One region of the Streptomyces sp. NC-S4 genome, then DNA from elsewhere that is predicted to be linked to it. Evidence: riboswitches for the same ligand, from Rfam matches in the RefSeq annotation. Region 1 holds a riboswitch; the other holds the start of a gene.
What was found. Region 1 has a riboswitch for glycine ahead of gcvT (glycine cleavage system aminomethyltransferase GcvT). Riboswitches for the same ligand answer to the same signal wherever they lie in the genome.
Positions count from the first base shown of each region.

Region 2: linked by a shared signal. The riboswitch ahead of gcvP (aminomethyl-transferring glycine dehydrogenase) and the one ahead of gcvT (glycine cleavage system aminomethyltransferase GcvT) in region 1 are both predicted to bind glycine.

Region 1 is NZ_CM135937.1:5,954,494-5,965,540, forward strand. Features, by position in the region: gene ACXNSR_RS26990 (MFS transporter) at 1-590, opposite strand, end outside; gene ACXNSR_RS26995 (TetR/AcrR family transcriptional regulator) at 698-1,390, shown strand; gene ACXNSR_RS27000 (L-serine ammonia-lyase) at 1,445-2,827, opposite strand; gene glyA (serine hydroxymethyltransferase) at 3,182-4,438, opposite strand; gene gcvH (glycine cleavage system protein GcvH) at 4,456-4,839, opposite strand; gene gcvT (glycine cleavage system aminomethyltransferase GcvT) at 4,941-6,056, opposite strand; glycine riboswitch at 6,235-6,338, opposite strand; gene ACXNSR_RS27020 (AAA family ATPase) at 6,545-7,201, shown strand; gene ACXNSR_RS27025 (enhanced serine sensitivity protein SseB) at 7,353-8,090, shown strand; gene ACXNSR_RS27030 (enhanced serine sensitivity protein SseB C-terminal domain-containing protein) at 8,185-8,925, shown strand; gene ACXNSR_RS27035 (ABC transporter permease) at 9,364-10,359, shown strand; gene ACXNSR_RS27040 (ABC transporter substrate-binding protein) at 10,438-11,047, shown strand, end outside.
Region 2 is NZ_CM135937.1:1,758,672-1,769,718, forward strand. Features, by position in the region: gene ACXNSR_RS07385 (hypothetical protein) at 64-687, shown strand; gene ACXNSR_RS07390 (DUF5999 family protein) at 949-1,137, shown strand; gene gcvP (aminomethyl-transferring glycine dehydrogenase) at 1,278-4,163, opposite strand; glycine riboswitch at 4,359-4,457, opposite strand; gene ACXNSR_RS07400 (PRC-barrel domain-containing protein) at 4,570-4,935, shown strand; gene ACXNSR_RS07405 (DNA polymerase IV) at 4,957-6,411, opposite strand; gene ACXNSR_RS07410 (MerR family transcriptional regulator) at 6,455-7,093, opposite strand; gene ACXNSR_RS07415 (bifunctional nuclease family protein) at 7,274-7,747, opposite strand; gene ftsR (transcriptional regulator FtsR) at 7,799-8,572, opposite strand; gene ACXNSR_RS07425 (FHA domain-containing protein) at 8,592-9,539, opposite strand; gene ACXNSR_RS07430 (DUF881 domain-containing protein) at 9,625-10,605, opposite strand; gene ACXNSR_RS07435 (small basic family protein) at 10,611-10,943, opposite strand; gene ACXNSR_RS07440 (DUF881 domain-containing protein) at 10,940-11,047, opposite strand, start outside.

The sequences.
Region 1 (11,047 bases):
AGCCGCTTGGTGCGGGCCGCGAACTCGGGCAGCACCCGGGCCGCGAGCAGTAGCCCCGCCACACCGATGGGGACGTTGATCCAGAAGACGGCCGCCCATCCGAAGGCGTCCACGATCGGCCCGCCCAGGACGGGGCCGACGGCCAGGCCGAGCGCGGAGACGCCGGACCACAGGCCGACGGCCCTCGCCCGCTCCTTCTCGTCCGTGAAGACGTGGCGCAGGATGGACAGGCTGCCTGGTGTGAGCAGTGCCGCGCCGAGGCCCTGGAGCATCCGGGAGGCGATCAGCGTGCCGGTCGAGCCGGACAGTGCCGCGGCCGCCGAGCCCGCCGTGAAGACCGCCAGGCCGGTGAGGAAGACCCGCCTGCGGCCGTACCGGTCGCCCAGGGTGCCGCCGGTGAGCAGCAGGGCCGCGTAGACCAGGCTGTAGCCCTCCACCACCCACTGGAGTCCGCTGACGCCGGAATGCAGGTCCTGCCCGATGCGGGGCAGGGCGTTGTTGACGATGACGTTGTCGAGCATCGCCATGAACATCGTCGCGCACAGTGTGGCGAGCACGAGCCCTTTGTGCCGGGCAGGCGGCTTCGTCATCACACTCCCTAACAGTGTTAGTCGGTTGTTCGGTGCGGCTAGACTGCCCCTAACGGTGTTAGTTGGCAAGCGGGATTCCCGGCGGGACCCGTGGACGGAGGTGGCCGATGGCCGTAACGGGCAGTGCTGATGACGGGGCGTCGCAACCGGGACTGACCCGCCGGACGCTCGTTCGGGCGGCCCTGCGGGTGCTGGAGCGCGAGGGCATCAACGGCCTGTCGATGCGCAAGGTCGCCGCCGAACTGGGGGTGAAGGCGGCCTCGTTGTACTGGCACGTGCGCAACAAGGAGGAGCTGCTCGACCTGCTCACCGACGAGCTCATGGCCGACGCCGAGGCGCCGCCCCGGGAGGGCGACTGGCGTGAGCAGCTGCGCGAGTACTGCGTGCGCTACCGCCGGCACCTGCTCGGCAAGCGCGACGCCGCCAAGGTCGTCGCCGGCCGGCTCGCCCCGGGCCCGTATCTGCTGCGACTGATGGAGGATCAGCTCGGCCGCCTGCGCGAGGCCGGTTTCTCCGACGCCGACGCCGCCATGATCAGCTACCTGCTCGGCGCGTTCGTCCAGGGCTTCGTGCTCCAGGAGCAGGGGCCCGTCTCCGCGTCCGAGGCCATGGGTGCCAGCCGCCGCGAGGCCGTCACGGCTGTGGGGGAGCAGCTGCGCCGGCTGCCCCAGGACTCCTTCCCCGTCCTGGTCGCGCTCGCCGACGACCTGACCGACCCGTCCATGGAGGACCGCTTCGCGTTCGGCCTCGAACGCCTCCTGGACGGTCTGTCCACCCTGCTGGAGCCGGAATCCCGCTGACACGCGAGAGGGGCCCGGCGCGCGCCGGGCCCCTCTCGCGTCACGTGGTGCGCGTCAGCACTCGATGACGTTGACGGCGAGGCCGCCGCGGGCGGTCTCCTTGTACTTGACCTTCATGTCGGCGCCGGTCTCCTTCATGGTCTTGATGACCTTGTCGAGGGACACCTTGTGGCTGCCGTCGCCGCGCATCGCCATCCGCGCCGCGGTGACGGCCTTGACCGCCGCCATGCCGTTGCGCTCGATGCAGGGGATCTGCACCAGGCCGCCGACCGGGTCGCAGGTCAGGCCGAGGTTGTGCTCCATGCCGATCTCGGCCGCGTTCTCGACCTGCTCCGGGGTTCCGCCGAGGACCTCGGCGAGGGCGCCGGCCGCCATCGAGCAGGCGGAGCCCACCTCGCCCTGGCAGCCGACCTCCGCGCCGGAGATCGAGGCGTTCTCCTTGAAGAGCATGCCGATCGCACCCGCGGCGAGGAGGAAGCGGACCACGCCGTCCTCGTCCGCGCCCGGCACGAAGTTCATGTAGTAGTGCAGCACGGCCGGCAGGACGCCCGCGGCACCGTTGGTCGGAGCGGTCACCACCCGGCCGCCGGCCGCGTTCTCCTCGTTGACCGCCATCGCGTAGATCGTCGCCCACTCGCTGCGGTGCAGCATCGGGTCGCCCTCGGTGCGCAGCTGGCGCGCCGTGGCGGCGGCCCGGCGCTTGACCCGCAGGCCGCCGGGGAGGATGCCCTCGCGGGACATGCCGCGCGAGACGCAGGACTGCATGACGCGCCAGATCTCCAGGAGGCCCTCGCGGATCTCCTCCTCCGTGCGCCAGGCCTTCTCGTTCTCCAGCATCAGGGAGGAGATCGACAGGCCGGTCTCGTTCGCGAGGCGCAGCATCTCGTCGCCGGAGCGGAAAGGATACTTCAGCACCGTGTCGTCGAGCTTGATCCGGTCCTCGCCGACCGCGTCCTCGTCCACGACGAAGCCGCCGCCGACCGAGTAGTAGGTCTTCTCCAGCAGCGGGGTGCCGGCGCCGTCGTACGCGAAGAGCGTCATGCCGTTCGCGTGGTACGGCAGGGAACGGCGGCGGTGCAGGATCAGCTGGTTCGGCTCGTCGAAGGCGATCTCGTGGACATCGCCTATCTCCGCGCCCAGCAGCCGCAGCCGGCCGCTCTTGCGGATGCGCTCGACCTCGTCGTCGGCGGTCTCGACGTTCACGGTGCGGGGGGAGTGGCCCTCCAGGCCGAGCAGCACCGCCTTGGGGGTGCCGTGCCCGTGGCCGGTCGCGCCGAGGGATCCGAAGAGCTCGGCCCGGACGGAGGTGGTCTGGGCCAGCACGCCGTCCTTCTTCAGCCGCGTCACGAACATGCGCGCGGCCCGCATCGGACCGACCGTGTGGGAGGAGGAGGGACCGATACCGATGGAGAAGAGATCGAAGACGGAGATGGCCACGGTGGCGGACTCCCTTGTCTGCTCGTGGGGTGGGAGGGGGCGGGAGAGGAGAAGAGGATTATTCGGATTTTGTCCGGCAGACGAGCTTAACGCGCGGAGGTGAACGTCTCGGCTCTCGGACGGGGTGGGAAGGATTACGCGGACCGGGCGGCCGGGTGTCGGCCCGGGGCCCCGGGTGATCCATCGGGCCCGCGGTGCGGCGCGCGGGCCGGGAGGGGTGAGTGCGGAAAGCGCGGGGGCGGGGGCGGGCCCCCACCGCGGCCGGGCCGGGTGGTGTCGGGCCCGTTCATGAGAAGGGCCCGGCCTGTGCGGGAACAAGGCCGGGCCCTTCCGTGGCCGTTGGCCGGACGCCGGTTAGAGCGTCGGGTACAGCGGGAACTTCGCGGCGAGCGCCGAGACGCGGGCCTTGAGGGCCTCGCTGTCGTACGCGGGCTTCAGCGCCTGCGCGATGATCTCGGCGACCTCGGTGAAGGCCTCGGCGTCGAAACCGCGGGTGGCCAGGGCCGGCGTACCGATCCGCAGACCCGAGGTCACCATCGGCGGCCGCGGGTCGTTCGGGATGGCGTTGCGGTTGACCGTGATGCCGACCTCGTGGAGGCGGTCCTCGGCCTGCTGGCCGTCCAGCTCCGAGTTGCGCAGGTCGACCAGGACCAGGTGCACGTCGGTGCCACCGGTGAGGACGTCCACGCCCACGGCCTTGACGTCGTCCTGGACCAGGCGGGCGGCGAGGATCTTCGCACCCTCCAGGGTGCGCTCCTGGCGCTCCTTGAACTCGGGCGAGGCCGCGACCTTGAAGGAGACGGCCTTGGCCGCGATCACGTGCTCCAGCGGGCCGCCCTGCTGACCCGGGAAGACCGCGGAGTTGATCTTCTTGGCCAGCTCCTGCGTCGACAGGATCACACCGCCGCGCGGACCGCCGAGGGTCTTGTGCGTGGTGGTGGTGACGACGTGGGCGTGCGGCACCGGGTTCGGGTGCAGACCCGCGGCGACCAGGCCGGCGAAGTGCGCCATGTCGACCATCAGGTACGCGCCGACCTCGTCCGCGATGCGGCGGAAGGCGGCGAAGTCCAGCTGGCGCGGGTAGGCGGACCAGCCGGCGACGATCAGCTGCGGCTTGGACTCCTTGGCGAGGCGCTCGACCTCGGCCATGTCGACCTCGCCGGTCTCGTCGACGTGGTACGGGACCACGTTGTAGAGCTTGCCGGAGAAGTTGATCTTCATGCCGTGGGTCAGGTGACCGCCGTGGGCCAGGTTCAGACCCATGATCGTGTCGCCCGGCTTCAGCAGCGCGAACATCGCGGCGGCGTTGGCCTGCGCACCGGAGTGCGGCTGGACGTTCGCGGCCTCGGCGCCGAACAGCGCCTTGATGCGGTCGATCGCGATCTGCTCGACGACGTCCACGTGCTCGCAGCCACCGTAGTAGCGGCGGCCCGGGTAGCCCTCGGCGTACTTGTTGGTCAGGACCGAGCCCTGGGCCTCCATGACGGCGACCGGAGCGAAGTTCTCCGACGCGATCATTTCCAGGGTGGACTGCTGGCGCACGAGCTCGGCGTCGACGGCGGCGGCGACGTCCGGGTCGAGCTCGTGCAGCGGGGTGTTGAGAACAGACATCAGGATCCCCTGGGGTGTCAGTTGTCGGAGTGGGTGAGCGCGGCGTACTCGTCGGCCGTCAGCACGTCCTTCGGCTCTTCCGAGAGACGCACCTTGAACAGCCAGCCACCCTCGAAGGGGGCGGTGTTGACGAGGGCCGGGTCGTCCACGACGTCCTGGTTGGCCTCGACGACCTCACCGGTGACGGGGGAGTACAGGTCGCTGACCGACTTGGTCGACTCCAGCTCGCCACAGGTCTCGCCCTCGGTGACGGTGTCGCCGACCGCGGGGAGCTGGGCGTAGACGACGTCACCGAGCGCGTTGGCCGCGAACTCCGTGATGCCGACCGTCGCGACGCCGTCCACGGCGTCCGACAGCCACTCGTGCTCCTTGGTGTAACGCAGCTGCTGGGGGTTGCTCATGACCTGATTCTCCTGGATGCGGGGGAGTGGATACGAACTGCGGTCTTGGGTACTGAGACGGCGCCGTACGGGTTCCCGGACGGCGGACGCGGTGCGTGGGGCTACTTCTGCCGCTTGTAGAACGGCAGGGCCACGACCTCGTACGGCTCATGCGTACCGCGAATGTCGACGCCGACGCCGGACGTGCCGGGCGCGGCGTGCGCCGCGTCCACATACGCCATCGCGATCGGCTTGCCCAGCGTCGGGGACGGGGCGCCGGAGGTGACCTCGCCGATGACCCGGCCGTCGGCCACGACCGGGAAACCGGCGCGCGGCACGCGGCGGCCCTCGGCGATCAGGCCGACCAGCTTGCGCGGCGGAGCGGTGGCGGCGCGCTCGGCGGCGGCCTCCAGCGCGGCGCGGCCGACGAAGTCGCCCTCCTTCTCGAACTTCACGACCCGGCCCAGGCCCGCGTCGAACGGGGTGAGGGCGGTGGTCAGCTCGTGCCCGTACAGCGGCATGCCCGCTTCCAGGCGCAGGGTGTCGCGGCAGGACAGGCCGGCCGGGACCAGGCCGACGCCCTCGCCCGCCTTGGTCAGCGCCTGCCACAGCTCCACGGCGTGCTCCGGGGCGACGAACAGCTCGAAGCCGTCCTCGCCCGTGTAGCCGGTGCGCGCGATCAGCGCGGGCACGCCCGCGACGGTGCCCGGCAGGCCCGCGTAGTACTTCAGGCCGTCCAGGTCGGCGTCGGTCAGGGACGCCAGGATGCCGGGGGACTCCGGGCCCTGCACGGCGATCAGGGCGTACGCGTCGCGGTCGTCGCGGACCTCGGTGTCGAAGCCGGCGGCGCGCTCGGTCAGGGCGTCCAGGACGACCTGGGCGTTGGAGGCGTTGGCGACGACCATGTACTCGGTCTCGCCGAGGCGGTAGACGATCAGGTCGTCGACGATCCCGCCGTCCTCCTGGCAGATGTGCGTGTAGCGGGCGCGGCCGACACCGACGGTGGAGATGTTGCCGACCAGGGCGTAGTCCAGGGCCTTGACGGCCTCCGGGCCGGTCAGCGTGATTTCGCCCATGTGGGACAGGTCGAAGAGACCGGCCCTGGTGCGTACGGCGTTGTGCTCGTCGCGCTCGCTGGCGTACCGCAGCGGCATGTCCCAGCCCGCGAAATCGGTCATGGTCGCACCGAGCGAGCGGTGCAGCGCATCGAGGGCGGTCAGGCGGGGGGCAGTGCTCATGGGTGTGGCTCCCGGGTCCCAGGGCATCGACATGACATGACGAGGACGTTCCTCCCCATCTGTCATCGGAACCTGAGAGGTTCGCCGAGAGTTCCGCCGATCGCCCGATCGCCGGTTCTTCTCATCGACTTGCACCTTGGGTGGAGCTGCTGCGCTGCAGCTCGCTTTTCAGATCTGCCTCATCCACGCGGTACGGGGCCTGAGAGATTCAAGGGAGGTTCTTGCTCCTTCGGCGCCCGCGCACGGCCTTGCGGCGTGCCGGGACTCTCCCGCGCGGATTCAAGCGGCCGGTATGCAGTTGGTCCAGATGGCGCACATCATTGCACGCCATGCCCGAGATCGGGCGGCGGGGTCCGAAAGTTCGTACGGCCCTCCGAAAGGCCGGACCGGAACCGGGTCCGCCGGATTACCGTCTCTTTACACTCAGTGGGCAAGGGTCCGGGTGACCCGATTCGGGGGAGGCGAACACTGTGCGGAGATTCGGAGTGGTGACGACGACCGGAACCGTGGAGGCGGTGCCCGCACAGCGCGGCGCGCGCGGGCGCGGGAGGGCGGCCGAGAGCTGCCCCGGCCTCGTACGCGACCTGCGCGGACCGGCCGTGCGCGCCCCGCGCCGGCTCGGCTTCGCCGACGGGGACATCGTCGTGGTGTCCGGTCTGCCCGGCGGCGGCAAGAGCACGCTGATCAAGCGGGCGGCAGCCGAGGGCGGGGCCGTGGACTCCCAGGACACCCGTGAGCGCTGGGAGCGCCGCATGCCCGCGGCGCTGCCGTACGCCGTGTACCGGCCGCTGGTGCGCGCCGCGCACTACTGGGGGCTGTGGCGGATCCTGCGCTCCGGGGCCTCCGTGGTCGTCCACGACTGCGGTACGCAGGCCTGGGTGCGCGGCCTGCTCGCGGCCGTCGCGCGCCGCCGGGGCCGGGCGCTGCACCTGCTCCTGCTGGACAGCAGCCCCGAGGAGGCCCTCTCCGGTCAGGCCGCGCGCGGCCGCGGGGTCTCCGCCTATGCCTTCGCCCGCCACCGCGGCGCGGTGACCCGGCTGCTGCGCGAGGCCGAGGCGGGCCGCCCGCCCGCGGGCTGCGCCTCGGCGACCCTGCTGGACCGGGCCTCCGCCGCCACGGTGACCCGCATAGCCTTCGGCGCCTGAGCCGCCGGGCGGCGCCGCTGCCGGGCTCCGCCCGGACCCGCTCCCCGAACGCCCGGGGGGCGGGATCCGCCGCCGGACCCCGGCGGCGCGGCCGCGCGCGGGGCCGGTACCCTGCGGGGCGACACGCGGCGGGATCACGGAGGCAGGGGACATGCAGGGCAGCGGCTGGCCGGGGAATGAGCTGGAGCAGGTGCTCGGGGCGGCGCTCGGGCAGCCGGACGCCGGGGGGCGGATCCTGGAGGTCCTCGGGCGCAGCCAGGTATGGGTGCCCCTGCCGGGCGGCGGCGGCACCCCGCCGACGGCCGGCCTCGACCTGCCCACCATGGACATCGGCGGGGCGGCGTACGTCCCCGTCTACAGCTCCGAGGCCCAGTTCCTCGCCTGCGTCGGCCCCGGCATGGACTTCGCGGTGGCTCCCGCCGTCGAGTTCGCCCGCGGCCTGCCCCCGCAGCTCGGCATCGCCCTCAATCCCGAAGGCGCCGTCGGCGTACCGCTCCCGCCGCCCGCCGTCGCGGAGCTCTGCCGCAGCGGCCGGACCCCGCTCGACGGCCCGGCCACCGGCGGCCGGGTCCGGCTCTTCGAGCCCGACTGGCAGGACGATCCGGTGGATTTCCTGGCCGCCGCCACCGAGGAGTTCCGGGCCACCGGGGTGGTCGCCGCCGCGCACCGCTGCCTCGCCAGCATCGAGGGCGGGGAGCCCCAGCTGTTCGTCGGTGTCCGCCTGGTGGGATGGGAACCGGAAATGCAGAGCGCGCCGATGGAGGCCCTCGGACGGGCCCTGACCCGTGTCCCGCCGCCGTGGCCCGTGCAGTTGATCCTGCTGGACGCCGCCCAGGACCCGGTCACGGACTGGATTCGTGAGCGCGTACGCCCCTTCTACCTGCCGTAGGGCCGCTTAAGCTGGTTACATCTCCTGGCCGCACGCGCGACTGCCGGTTCGGAGGAAACGCGTGGAGCGACGGGCGGACGAAGAGGGGTTCCGGGTGAGTGCGTCAGGCACGGCCGCGGCCGGGCAGGTCGAGCACATGATGCGCCAGGTGACTCCCGGGCGCTACGAGAGTTACGAGTCACTCCTGCACGCCCTCGCCGAGGGCCGGCTGTGGATGCTGCTCTGGCAGGGGCAGCCGGGATCCCCGGACGCCCAGTACGGCGGCATGGAGGTCGACAGCCTCGGCTACGCGCCCTGCGTCACCTCCCCCCAGGAGCTGGCCGCCAGCGGCTGGAACCGGGGCTACGAGGTGGTCACCGGGCGGGACATCGCCCGCGCGCTGTACCCGGACCGCTGGGGCCTGTGGCTCAACCCGCACGCCCAGGGCGGTGGCCTCGGCGTGCCCTGGGCGGACCTGCGCCGGATCGCCACCGGCCTGGACCGGATGCCGGCCGGCCCGCTGCGGCTCTCCGAGCCCGCGATCGAGCTCCCGCAGTTCTACGGGCTGCTGACCCAGCACGCGCACCGCACCCCGGCGGTGCGGTCGCTGCGCCGCGCCTGGGTGCAGCCCGCGCTCGGCTCCCCGTACCTCGCGGTCGGGCTCGACCTGTACGACGCCTCCGCGCCCGCGCTGGAATCCGTACGGGAGATGATGCGGCAGTCGGTCGGGGTGGTCCCCGAGGGCGTCCCGGTGTGCACGGTCGCACTCGGGGACGAGCACGACCCCGTCGCCATGTGGCTGCGCGCGCAGACCCGCCCCTTCTACGACCGCGAGGGGCAGGCGCCGGCGTACTGACCGGACGCTCCGCGTTCCGCGATGTCCGGATATCGATCCATCCACCTCGAAGGCCGCACCGGTCCCCATCGGTGCGGCCTTCGGCGTATCCGGGGAGTCCGCCCAAGATCCGTGGCTGAAAAGGCAGTTGGGCCGGATGTCCGTTCCGTGCCGAACGGGCGGTGTTTCACCGCTCAACAGATCCCGGGGTTCGGATAACGGAAGGTGTAGGCGTAGATCACGGTTGCGCATCACATCCCCGGGGGGTCTGGCGGGCGCTCGAGAGGGCGTTGAAGACTCCACCCCACCGAAGGCCGGTCCATCTCGCAAACACCAGCTCTTCACGTGCACTTCCGGCACATTTCGTGCCAATCGCACCACCAGCGACGCCGATTGAACCAAGCCGCCACAGCGGCGGGCATGGGCCGACCGATGTCGGCCGAGAGGGGTCCCACCACGATGACGGCACCACTGCAGGACACCAGCGCGGCCGAGCCCGCAGCCGTGGCCACCTCCGAGGTTCCGCGCAAGGCGATCGAGGGACGTTCGCTCGGCCGTATCGCGTGGACCAGACTCAAGCGCGACAAGGTGGCCATGACCGGCGGCCTGGTCGTCCTGCTGCTGGTGGTCCTGGCCATGCTCTCGCAGCCGATCCAGTGGATGTTCGGGCTGGACCCGGACGCCCTGCACCAGGACCTCATCGATCCCTCCCTGGCCACCCCCATCGGCTCCTTCGGCGGCATCAGCTGGGACCATCCGCTGGGCGTGGAGCCGAAGTTCGGCCGCGACATCGCCACCCGCATCCTGGAAGGCTCCTGGGTCTCCCTGCTGGTCGCCTTCGGGTCGACCGTGGTCTCGGTGTTCATCGGCTCCGTGCTGGGCGTCATCGCCGGGTACTACGGAGGCTGGGCCGACACGGTGATCAGCCGCATGATGGACACCTTCCTCGCCTTCCCGCTGCTGCTCTTCGCGATCTCCATCTCGGCCGCCCTCCAGGGCGGGGCCTTCGGCCTCGAAGGACTGCCGCTGCACATCAGCGTGCTGATCTTCGTGATCGGCTTCTTCAGCTGGCCCTACATCGGACGCATCGTGCGCGGCCAGACCCTTTCGCTGCGCGAGCGGGAGTTCGTCGACGCGGCCCGCAGCCTCGGCGCCCGCGGCCCGTTCATCGTCTTCCGCGAGCTGCTGCCGAACCTGATGGCACCGATCCTCGTCTACTCGACGCTGCTGATCCCGACCAACATCCTCTTCGAGGCCTCCCTGAGCTTCCTCGGCGTGGGCATCCAGCCGCCGCAGGCCTCCTGGGGCGGAATGCTCAGCTCCGCCGTGGCCTACTACAAGGTCGACCCGATGTTCATGGTCGTCCCGGGCATGGCGATCTTCGTCACCGTGCTCGCCTTCAACCTCCTCGGCGACGGTCTGCGCGACGCCCTGGACCCCAAGAGCTCGCGCTGACCCACCCGTACCTCGGGCACCCGGCCGAGGCTCCGCCAGTACGCACCATCACTCCGAATCAGGGGGCATCACTCCGCCATGAGAAGCAGGTCGAGAACAGCCGCGGTGCTCGCCGCCGCCATCACCGTCGCCCTCACCGCCTCCGCCTGCAATGGTGGTGACAAGACCGGCGGCGACGACAAGTCGGCCGGCGCCAACGCCGCCGTCAAGGCCGTGGTCAACGCCTCGGACAAGAAGGGCGGGACGGTCGTCTACGAGGCGTCCGACACCCCCGACTCCTTCGACCCCGGCAACACGTACTACGGCTTCGTCTTCAACTTCAGCCGCCTGTACGCCCGTCCGCTGACCACCTTCGCGCCCGCCCCGGGCGCCGAGGGCAACAAGGTGGTCCCGGACCTCGCCGAGAGCCTCGGCGTGCCGAGCGACGGTGGCGCCACCTGGACGTACAAGCTGCGAAAGGGCGTCAAGTACAGCGACGGTTCGCTGGTCACGTCCAAGGACGTCAAGTACGCGGTCGAGCGCAGCAACTTCGCGCGCGACGTGCACTCCAACGGCCCGAACTACCTCGCGCAGTACCTCAAGAACAACGAGACCCCGTACGAGGGCCCGTACAAGGACAAGTCCGACACGGGACTGCAGTCCATCGAGACCCCCGACGACCAGACGATCGTCTTCAAGCTGAAGCAGC
Region 2 (11,047 bases), 4.2 Mb from region 1:
CCCAGAATGCGAGTCCGCACCTGCCCCCGTTCCACCGGTCTCCCAAGTGAGAGGCGACCCACCATGCCGCTGCATGTCCCTCCGGCTCCCGCGCCCGCCCTGCGCAGCGTCCTCGCGGCACTCGGTTCCCCCACCGCCGTCCACGAGGCGCACACCCCGGCCCTGCGCGCGAACCAGGGGCCGCTGACCGCCGAACTCCCGCTTCCGGTCCACGTCCTCGACCGGCTGGGCCTGTCCAACCTCGCGGCCGGCGGCAGGCCGCCGCGCACCCGGCTCACGGGCTGGCGGTTCCTGATCCGCAGCGGGGACCGCTACATCGCGGCGGCCGACACCCGGCTGACTCCCGACGGCTGGGTCTTCTCCCATTTCTTCGAGGGGCCCTATGTCGCGGCCACCGAACGCGCCCTGCGCCAGGCGGAGTCCCTCACCACCGGCTACCAGCCGCGGCTGCTGTCGGTGCCGGAGCTCTACATGCTGACCCTGTGGCTGCACGGGGCGGTGGGCGCGGACGCCGCCGCCGGACTGCCGGCCGGAGAGGACCTGCTGGTGCCCCTCGCCCCGGCCCCGCCCGGCATCGCCCCGTACCGGCCGCATCCGGTCTCCGAGCTGCTGCCCGTGCTGACCCGTCGGCTGACCCCGGCGCCGACGGCGGCGGCGCCTCCCTCCCTGGCCGCGCCCGCCGCCTGACCCGAATCGCCCATTCGGCCTAGTCCGCCCGGGCCACTTGTGAACCATCCGAAATGACAGGGGAGTTGGCCTGAACCGCCCGCACGAGTGATGCGTCATCAATCTGTGAGGACAGCTGCCGGGAAATACCTGCGAAGCGGCTGTCATGGGGGAAGACTGATGACACGCTCCCCGCGGGTGCGGGGATGACCCAGGGGGACGGCCATGAATCACGCATCGAGCCGTAGCACGCAGACCACACCGCAGCGAAAGAACGCATCCATGTGCCAGCACCAGCCAGCCTGCCCGTCAGCCGAATCCGCCGACCGGGAGGCCGCGCGCCCGGTGGCCAACCACCCGGAGCAGGGCTGGAGCCTGCTGTGCAATGGCGTCCTGCTCTTCGAGGACACCGGCGAACTGCTGCCGGACGGCCAGATCATCGCCCCGCACCGCCCGCTCGCGGCGGCATAGACGGCCAGTACGGCCAGGACGGTCGAACCGTCCGCCGCCCGTAGGGAACGGCGAAGGGGCCGGTCCGGGAGACTCTCCCGGACCGGCCCCTTGTTCATGTCGTACGACCGTCATACGGCGGTCGTACGACCCGGTTCACCTCAGGCGTCGTACTCGTCCAGCGGCGGGCAGGAGCACACCAGGTTGCGGTCGCCGAACGCACCGTCGATGCGGCGCACCGGCGGCCAGTACTTCTCGGCGGCCGTGACCCCGCCCGGGAAGACGGCCTCGTCACGGGTGTACGGGTGGCTCCACTCGCCGCCCAGCGCCGCCGCGGTGTGCGGGGCGTTCGCCAGCGGGTTGTCGTCCACCGGCCACTCGCCGCCCGCGACCCGCTCGATCTCACCGCGGATGGCGATCATCGCGTCGCAGAAGCGGTCGATCTCGGCGAGGTCCTCGGACTCCGTCGGCTCGATCATCAGCGTGCCGGCGACCGGGAAGGACATGGTCGGCGCGTGGAAGCCGTAGTCGATCAGACGCTTGGCGATGTCGTCGACGCTCACGCCCGTGGCCTTCGACAGCGGCCGCAGGTCGATGATGCACTCGTGCGCGACCAGGTTGCCCGGGCCGGTGTAGAGCACCGGGTAGTGCGGCTCCAGGCGCTTGGCGATGTAGTTGGCGCCGAGCACCGCCACCTGGGTGGCGCGCTTGAGGCCCTCGCCGCCCATCAGGCGCACGTACGACCAGGAGATCGGCAGGATGCCCGCCGAACCCCACGGGGCGGCCGAGATCGGGCCGACGCCCGTCTCCGGGCCCGCGGTCGGCTGGAGCGGGTGGTTCGGCAGGTACGGGGCCAGGTGCGCCCGGACACCGACCGGGCCGACGCCCGGGCCGCCGCCGCCGTGCGGGATGCAGAAGGTCTTGTGCAGGTTCAGGTGCGAGACGTCGCCACCGAAGTGACCCGGCTTGGCCAGGCCCACCAGGGCGTTCAGGTTGGCGCCGTCGACGTAGACCTGGCCGCCGGCCTCGTGCACCTGGGCGCAGATGTCGGCGACGTGCTCCTCGAACACACCGTGAGTCGAGGGGTACGTGATCATCAGCACGGCGAGCTCGTCGCGGTGCTGCTCGATCTTGGCGCGCAGGTCGGCCGTGTCCACCTCGCCGTCGTCGGCGGTCTTGACGACGACGACCTTCATGCCGGCCATGACGGCGCTGGCGGCGTTCGTGCCGTGCGCGGAGGACGGGATCAGGCAGACGGTGCGCTGCTCGTCGCCGTTCGCCCGGTGGTAGGCACGCACGGCCAGCAGGCCGGCGAGCTCGCCCTGGGAGCCGGCGTTCGGCTGGATGGAGACCTTGTCGTAGCCGGTCACCTCGCAGAGACGTTCCTCCAGCTCGTTGATGAGCGTGAGGTAGCCCTCGGCCTGCTCCACCGGCGCGAAGGGGTGCAGCTGACCGAATTCGGGCCAGGTCACCGGCTCCATCTCGGTGGTCGCGTTGAGCTTCATGGTGCAGGAGCCCAGCGGGATCATGCCGCGGTCCAGCGCGTAGTCCTTGTCCGAGAGCTTGCGCAGGTAGCGCAGCATCGCGGTCTCGGAACGGTGCTGGTGGAAGACCGGGTGGGTCAGGTACGCGTCCGAGCGCAGCAGGCCCTCGGGCAGCGTGTCGGCCGTGGTCGCGTCCAGCGCCTCGATGTCGGCGGTGACGCCGAAGGCGGCCCAGACGGCCTCGATGTCGGCGCGCAGGGTGGTCTCGTCGCAGGCGACGGAGACGAGGTCGGCGTCCACCTGGAACAGGTTGACCCCGCCCTCGCGGGCGGCGGCGACGACCTCGGCGGCCCGGCCCGGCACACGGGCGGTGATCGTGTCGAAGTACGAGCCGTGCACGATCTCGACCCCGCCGGCCGTCAGACCGGCGGCGAGCACGGTGGCGTAGCGGTGGGTGCGGCTCGCGATCGTCCGCAGGCCGTCCGGGCCGTGGTAGACGGCGTACATGCCGGCCATGACGGCGAGCAGCACCTGCGCGGTACAGATGTTGCTGGTGGCCTTCTCGCGGCGGATGTGCTGCTCACGGGTCTGCAGCGCCAGGCGGTAGGCCTTGTTGCCGTCCGCGTCGACGGAGACGCCGACGAGGCGGCCGGGCAGGGAGCGGGCGTGCTTGTCCTGGACGGCCATGTAACCGGCGTGCGGTCCGCCGAAGCCCATCGGGACGCCGAAGCGCTGGGTGGTGCCGACGGCGATGTCCGCGCCGAGCGCGCCCGGGGAGGTCAGCAGGGTCAGCGCGAGCAGGTCCGCGGCGACGGCGACGATGGCGCCGAGCTCGTGCGCCTGGTCGATGACCGGCTTGATGTCCCGGACGGCACCGGAGGCGCCGGGGTACTGGACCAGGACACCGTAGATGCCGCGCTCGGCGACCTCGGCCGGGATGCCGGCGGACAGGTCGGCGACGACGACCTCGATGCCGATCGGCTCGGCGCGGGTCTCGATGACGGCGATGGTCTGCGGCAGCGCGTCGGCGTCCACCAGGAAGACGTTGCCCTTGGACCGGCCCACGCGGCGGGCCAGGGTCATGGCCTCGGCGGCCGCGGTGCCCTCGTCGAGCAGCGAGGCGCCGGAGGTCGGCAGGCCGGTCAGCTCGGCGACGACCGTCTGGAAGTTCAGGAGCGCCTCGAGGCGGCCCTGGGAGATCTCGGGCTGGTAGGGCGTGTACGCCGTGTACCAGGCCGGGTTCTCCATGACGTTGCGGAGGATCACCGGCGGCGTGAACGTCCCGTAGTAGCCGAGACCGATCATCGGCGAGAGGACCTGGTTGCGGTCGGCGAGCGAGCGCAGCTCGGCCAGCACCTCGGCCTCGGTGCGCGCCTCGGGCAGGTCGAGCGCCTCGGCGGTCTTGATCACATCCGGGACCGCGGCAGCGGTCAGTTCGTCCAGGGAGCCGTAGCCCACCTGGGCGAGCATCTTCGCCTGTGCCTCGGCATCCGGGCCGATGTGGCGCTGTTCGAAGGGGATGCCTCGCTCCAGCTGGGAGAGCGGAATGCGGTTGGCGGTCATGTACGGAGGCCTCCTGGTCGTATGACCTGCGAGGGGCACCACGGCGCGGGCACCCGGACGGCCTCCCCCTCTGTCATCTGCACCTGAGAGTTTCACCGGAGTCACGGGGGTCTCCCGAGAGTTCCGGCTTTCACCGTCGGTGAGGAGGGGGACCGGCACTGCGCGCCCGGTACCCGCCCTGCTTTCCAGAGTGGCCTCGTCCGTGCGGTACGTATGCCTGAGAGATTCCGGGGAGGATTTGCTCCTTCGGCGCCTCCGTCTCGTTCACTCGGAGGACTCTCCCGCACAGGGTCGACAGCCGTTCACCAGCGTACCAGCGAGGTTCTGAACCCTCCCCGAGTGGCCTCCACTGCGGATATGCACTTCTGTAGTCATTACGGAGCAGTTGCGACCTTTTGGAGGGACCGTGCAGACCGACATCGATCCGCGCAGCCTGATCGGCCGAAAGGCGTTCGACCGCAATGGCACCAAGATCGGCACGATCGACGAGGTCTACCTCGACGATGCCACGGGCGTCCCGGAGTGGGCCGCGGTCCGGACGGGGCTCTTCAGCCGGGACGCCTTCGTCCCGCTGGAGCCGAGCGAGCTGGTGGGCGACACCCTGCGGGTGCCCTTCGAACGCGCCCTCATCAGGGACGCCCCGGACTTCGGTGTCGGGCGCCACCTCTCCCCCGAACAGGAGCTGCAGCTCTACCACCACTACGGACTGGACACGACCCTTCCGTCGGACTTCGACCACGACTTCGGCCGCCTGGCGGGCGGCGAGAACTAGGCTGCCTAGGCCTGTTCCCGCCTAGGCCTGTTCCCCCACGAGCGGCAGCGGATCGGACGGCTCCAGCTCGGGGTCGTCCACCCGGAAGGTCCGCACCCGGCCGGGCTCCGAGCCGGGCTGCTCGAAGCGCACGGTCACCCGCCCGACCCCGCTGCCCTGCACCCATCCGGGCCCGTACACGGCATGCCGTACGTCGCTCCCGGCCGCCCAGCGCCGTTCGGGGGCCGGCTCCGGCCCCCGGGGCGGCTCGGCGGCCTGCTGGGCACCGCCGGCCGCCGTCCGGGCACCGTCTGCCGCCACGGCTTCCCCTCCTGCCCCGGCCGTCCTGTCCGCTCCGTCGTTCCCGTCCGCCCCCTCCAGCCCGTCCGCCCCATCCGCTCCCTCCGCCCCGTCCGGCTCAGCGGCGAGCGACTGCGCGAACAGGTCCTCCTGCGTGTAGTCCGCCAGCCCGCTGACCCCCACTCCGAGCAGCCGCACCCCACCCGTGGTGTCCACGCCCTCCAGCAGCCGCGCCGCCGCCTCCCGCACCACCGCGGGGTCGTCCGTGGGCCCCCGCAGGGTCTCCGACCGGGTCAGGGTGGAGAAGTCGTACCGCCTCACCTTGAGCACGATCGTGCGCCCCGAGTGCCCGGAGCCCCGCAGCCGCTGCACGCAGCGGTCGGCGAGCCGCTGGACCTCGCCGCGGATCCTCACCCGATCGTGCAGGTCCACGTCGAAGGTGTCCTCGACCGACACCGACTTCGCGTCGCGCTCCGCGACCACCGGCCGGTCGTCCAGCCCGAGCGCCATCCGGTACAGCCCGGCACCGGCCGCGCGGCCGACCATCCGGACCAGCTCGTCCTCCCCGGCCTCCGCCAGCTCCCCCACCGTGGTGATCCCGGCCCGGCGCAGGTGCTCGCCGGTGGCCGGACCCACCCCGGGCAGGGTCCGTACCGGCATCGGCGCGAGCAGCTCGCGCTCCGTCCCCGGCTCGATCAGCAGCAGTCCGGCCGGTTTGGCCTCCTCGGAGGCCACCTTGGCCAGCATCTTCGACCCGGCCAGGCCCACCGACCCGCTGAGCCCCGTGGCGGCCCGGATGTCCGCACGCAGCCGCTCCCCCGCCTCCCGTGCGCTGCGCGAGTCGAAGGCCACCCCGCCCGCCTCCAGGTCCACGAAGGCCTCGTCCAGGCTCAGGGGTTCCACCAGGGGCGACAGGTCCCGCAGCAGGGCCATCACCACGTCGCTGACCTGCCGGTAGAGGCTGAAGCGGGGGATCAGACAGGCGCCGTTCGGGCAGAGCCGCCGCGCCTGCCCCATCGGCATCGCGGAGTGCACTCCGAAGCGTCTGGCCTCGTACGAGGCCGTGGCGACGACCCCGCGCGGCCCGAGGCCGCCGACGATGACCGCCTTGCCCCGCAGGCTCGGCTTCGACGCCTGCTCCACGGAGGCGTAGAAGGCGTCCATGTCCAGGTGCAGGATGGTCGGCGCGGCTCTCACAGCCCGATGCTGCCCTACGCCACTGACAATGCCCCGACGCGGGTCAGACGGCCCGGTTGCGGCGGGCGGCCAGCTCGTCGGCGGGATTGTGCCGCACCAGGGTCTCGCCGGTGTCCACGCGCTCCCCGTGCAACTGCGACAGCGCGCTCTCGACGTCGCGCCACACCACGCCCACCGCGATGCCGAAGACGCCCTGCCCGCCCTGCAGCAGGCTCACGACCTGGTCCGGCGAGGTGCACTCGTACACGGTGGCGCCGTCGCTCATCAGCGTCATCCGTTCGAGGTCCGAGAGCTCCCGGTCGTGCAGGTGCTGGACCGCCGTGCGGATGTTCTGCAGCGCCACCCCGGTGTCGAGGAAACGCTTGACGATCTTGAGGACCACGACGTCGCGGAAGCTGTAGAGCCGCTGCGTCCCCGCCCCGTGGGCGGCCCGCATGCTGGGCTCCACCAGCCCGGTCCGGGACCAGTAGTCGAGCTGCCGGTAGGTGATGCCGGCCGCGGCGCACGCCGTCGGGCCGCGGTATCCGATCTGCTCGGGCTCCGGATCCGCGCCCACCGGTCCGACCGGCGTCGATTCCGGCTGACGGCGGGCGGAACCGATCGCACCGCCGTGCAGCGGGTACGGCCCAGCCTCACTCCGTGCGGGGGTGCCCCCGGTCGTACCGTCGCCCGTGATCCTCACGCCGACCCTCCGTCCTTGACCTGCCCACCTCGAAGGTAGGCAGTCACCAGGGGTGCGTCAACGATCGCCACACTCGGCACGCCGAGTGATAATCACCCTGAGAGTGGTTTCCCGTGTCCCTTTACGGGGAAAGGCTAATCGAATGCGCTGAGGATCCCCGAGGACGACGCGGCCGACACCTCACTGCGGGCCGGTGCCGAAGTCCTCCGGTGAGATCTGGTCGAGGAACTCGCGGAACTTCTCCACCTCGTCCTCCTGCTCGTCCGGAATGGCGATTCCGGCGTCGTCCAGCACGCCGTCGCTCCCGTAGATCGGCGTCCCCGTCCGCAGGGCGAGGGCTATGGCGTCGGAAGGACGCGCACTCACCTCGACCCCGCTGGCGAAGACGAGCTCCGCGTAGAAGACGCCCTCCCGCAGATCCGTGATCCGGACCTCGGTGAGCTCCTCGCCGATCGCCTCCAGCACGTCCTTGAACAGGTCGTGCGTCAGCGGTCGGGCAGGGGCCATCCCCTGCTGCGCGAAGGCAATGGCGGTCGCCTCCCCCGGACCGATCCAGATGGGGAGGTACCGATCGCCTCCCACTTCACGCAGGAGCACGATCGGTTGGTTGGAGGGCATTTCCACCCGGACACCCACAACGTCGAGCTCGTTCACACAGTAACCCTAGGACCTGCGCGACATGTTTGGGTAGTCGGGCCCCCCACCTCAGGGAAGCCGGACCCCGAGAGCGGTCTGCACGAACGCCTCGTGGAGCCGTACGGAGAGCCCCGCGAGCTCTTTCAGGGTGGCCTCCGCATGAGCCCTCGTCTGCGGATTGCGATGCCTGCGCAGCGGCGCCACCACCTGCTCCACCAGGCCCGCCTCGCGGTCCGCGGCGGCCTTCATCGCACGCAGGTGCCGCGGCTCCAGCCCGAACCGGCCCAGGTCGGCCACCAGCCGGGCCACGGTGACCGCCTCGGCGTCGAAACCGCCGTCCGCGCCCTCGGCCAGCAGCCCGTACGACTCCCACTCGACCAGCTGCACCTCGTCCACCCCGGCGGCCGCGAGCAGCTCGGCCCGGCCCACCCGGGCCACGGTGGGCCGGTCCCGCCCCACTTCGCCGTGGCCCGAGGCCGTTCCGGCGGGATCGGTGGAGTCCACGTGCGCGGTGGGCGCCGGAATGTGGACCTGCTCCCCGCGGGCGAGCGCGTCGAGCTGCTCGCGGATGACCTTCAGCGGCAGGTAGTGGTCGCGCTGCAGCCGCAGGATCCGAGCGAGCCGCTCCACGTCGTCGGTGCTGAACTTGCGGTATCCCGAAGGGGTGCGCCGGGGTTCGACGAGCCCTTCCGCCTCCAGAAAACGGATCTTCGAGATGGTGACCTCGGGGAACTCGTCACGCAGCGTGGTGAGCACCGTGCCGATGCTCACCAGCCGCCCGGCCGGGCCGGCGGTGCCGGCGGCGCCACTTCTCGGGGCACCGCCGGTCGGGGTACGCAGCATGGAACCTTCCCTAAAAGGGTCAGATGCCCCGCAGGCTCGCGTAGAAGACCAGCCGGTACTTGCCGATCTGCACCTCGTCGCCGTTCTGCAGGGCGACGGAGTCGATCGGTTCACGGTTCACGTACGTGCCGTTGAGGCTGCCGACATCGGCGACGGTGAAGCCGCCTTCCTGGCTCCTGCGGAATTCGACATGGCGCCGGGAGACGGTGACGTCGTCCAGGAAGATGTCGCTCTGCGGGTGGCGGCCGGCCGTGGTCAGCTCGCCGTCCAGCAGGAAACGGCTCCCGGAGTTGGGGCCGCGCCGCACGATGAGCAGAGCGGAACCGGAGGGCAGCGCTTCCACCGCGGCCTGCGCCTCGGGGGACAGCGAGGAGGACGACACGTGCGGTTGTCCGGACACCTCGGCCTCATAGGCCTCGAGGCCCGAGATCGAGATCGTGGACGTGGTCTCCGAGGCACGCTCCGGCGTCAGACCCGCCCGCAGCGGCGCGCCGCAGTTCGAGCAGAACCGACTGGCCGCATCGCTGCGGTGTCCGCACCTGCTGCAAATCTGCTCGGCCGACATGGACGGCTCCTCGCGCCGCGGATGCCCCGCGGATGCATTGGTGGCATACGGGTCGGGGGCAAACCCTCCACCCGCACTTGAGGTTGATGGTTCACCGAAACCTATGCGTCCGGTACCAGCAGGGTCAACAGCCGACGCGCCGGGGGCACCGGGAACATCACCCGCGCCGGCGACCTCGTCGCGGAAGAGCGGCCGGTCGCCCTGCCCTTCCACGTCCCCGTGCCCGGCGCGATGCCGTGCCGCGCCGCCTTCCTCACGGTTCTTCTTGCCGAACAACTTCTCAAACAACTTCACGGGCGATTCCCCTTGACTGAAACAGACCCGCCCGTGGGGCAGGACGAACTCCGAATGCAGACACCTGCCGACCCGGACATTCTGACAACGTCCGTAACCACCAGACAGTTTCCACCACGCACCGCGACTTCGGTGCGCCGACCCCCCGCAGGCATCCGCCCGCGTGAGCCGCTCGATCCTTCACTCCGAATCATCACGATGACGACCGAGCGTAGTCAGGCTGCTTCGCAGCCCGCAAGGCATCCACAACGATCTTCGCCGACCGTGTGACGGCGACGGTGGCCTGCTCCTTCTCCAGCGTCTGGACGACACCGCCGGGGATGTTCAGCGCGGGCTCCAGATCCTGTGGTTTGCCGATCACCCGGAACTCATAGGGTTGTGTGATCTTCTTGCCGTCGATGGAGACCCCGCCGTTCTCGTCGGAGAAGTACGAGCCCGCCACGATGCGCACCCCGTTGATCTGGATCGCCTCGGCCCCGGCCGCCCGCAGCTCCTGGAGCGTGTCCAGCAGCTGGTCCGACTGCACCTGACCCGTGGGATCCGTGATCTTCAGCGTGATGCCCGGCCCCTGGGCCGCCACCGTACCGGCCAGGATGCCGAGTTGGCGTTCCTTCTCGACCGTCTGCTTGCGGGCCTCCTCGGCCTGATTGGAACTGCTCTCCAGCTCCTTGCGCTGGTCCTCCAGCCGCTGCTTCTCGTCCTCCAGTCGCTTGGTCCGCCCGTCGAGCTCGTCGAGGATCCGTACGAGGTCCTCCTGGCGGGCCCCGCGCAGCGCGCTGGAGTCGCTGTTCGACCGGACCTGGATCGCCAGACCCAGTCCCAGCACGAACAGCAGCAGCGCAACGATCAGTTGGGCCCGGCTCACCCGCGGCGGCCACAGCCCGGCCGCGAGCCGCTGCCGGCCGGTCTCCTCCGGCTGCCCCGGTACTTCCTTGGACGGCTCCGAAGGCTCCTGCGGTTCCGGCGACGGCGGAGGTTGTGGCGACTGCGGGGGCTCCGGGGACCGCGGCGGCAGCAGGGGCTCCGGGGACTGCGGCGGCTTCGGGGGTTGCGGGGTCACCGGGGGCTGCGGGGTCTCCGGCGCCTTCGCGGGCTGCGGGGTCTCCGGGTCCTTCGGCGGCTCCGGCGGCCGGCCCGCGCCCCCCTGCTCCTCGGGGCTGTCGTTCGTACTCATCGGCCTCACGCCCGGAACACGTGCCGGCGGATGGCCGCGGCGTTGGAGAAGATGCGGATGCCCAGGACCACGACCACACCCGTGGACAGCTGCGAGCCGACCCCGAGCTTGTCACCGAGGAAGACGATCAGCGCGGCCACGACCACGTTCGACAGGAACGACACCACGAAGACCTTGTCCACGAAGATGCCGTCCAGCATCGCGCGGAGGCCGCCGAACACCGCGTCCAGTGCCGCCACCACGGCGATCGGCAGATATGGCTCCACCACGGCCGGCACCTCGGGCCGGACCAGAAGCCCGGCCACCACTCCGGCCAAGAGGCCCAGTACCGCGATCACGATGCACCCTTCTGCTGCTCTGCCGGTGTTGCTGTACGTACGGTCAGGCTCGACGCGGCCGGCAACCGCAGGTCGTCCGCCGGAGACAGGGCGTAACGGATCCC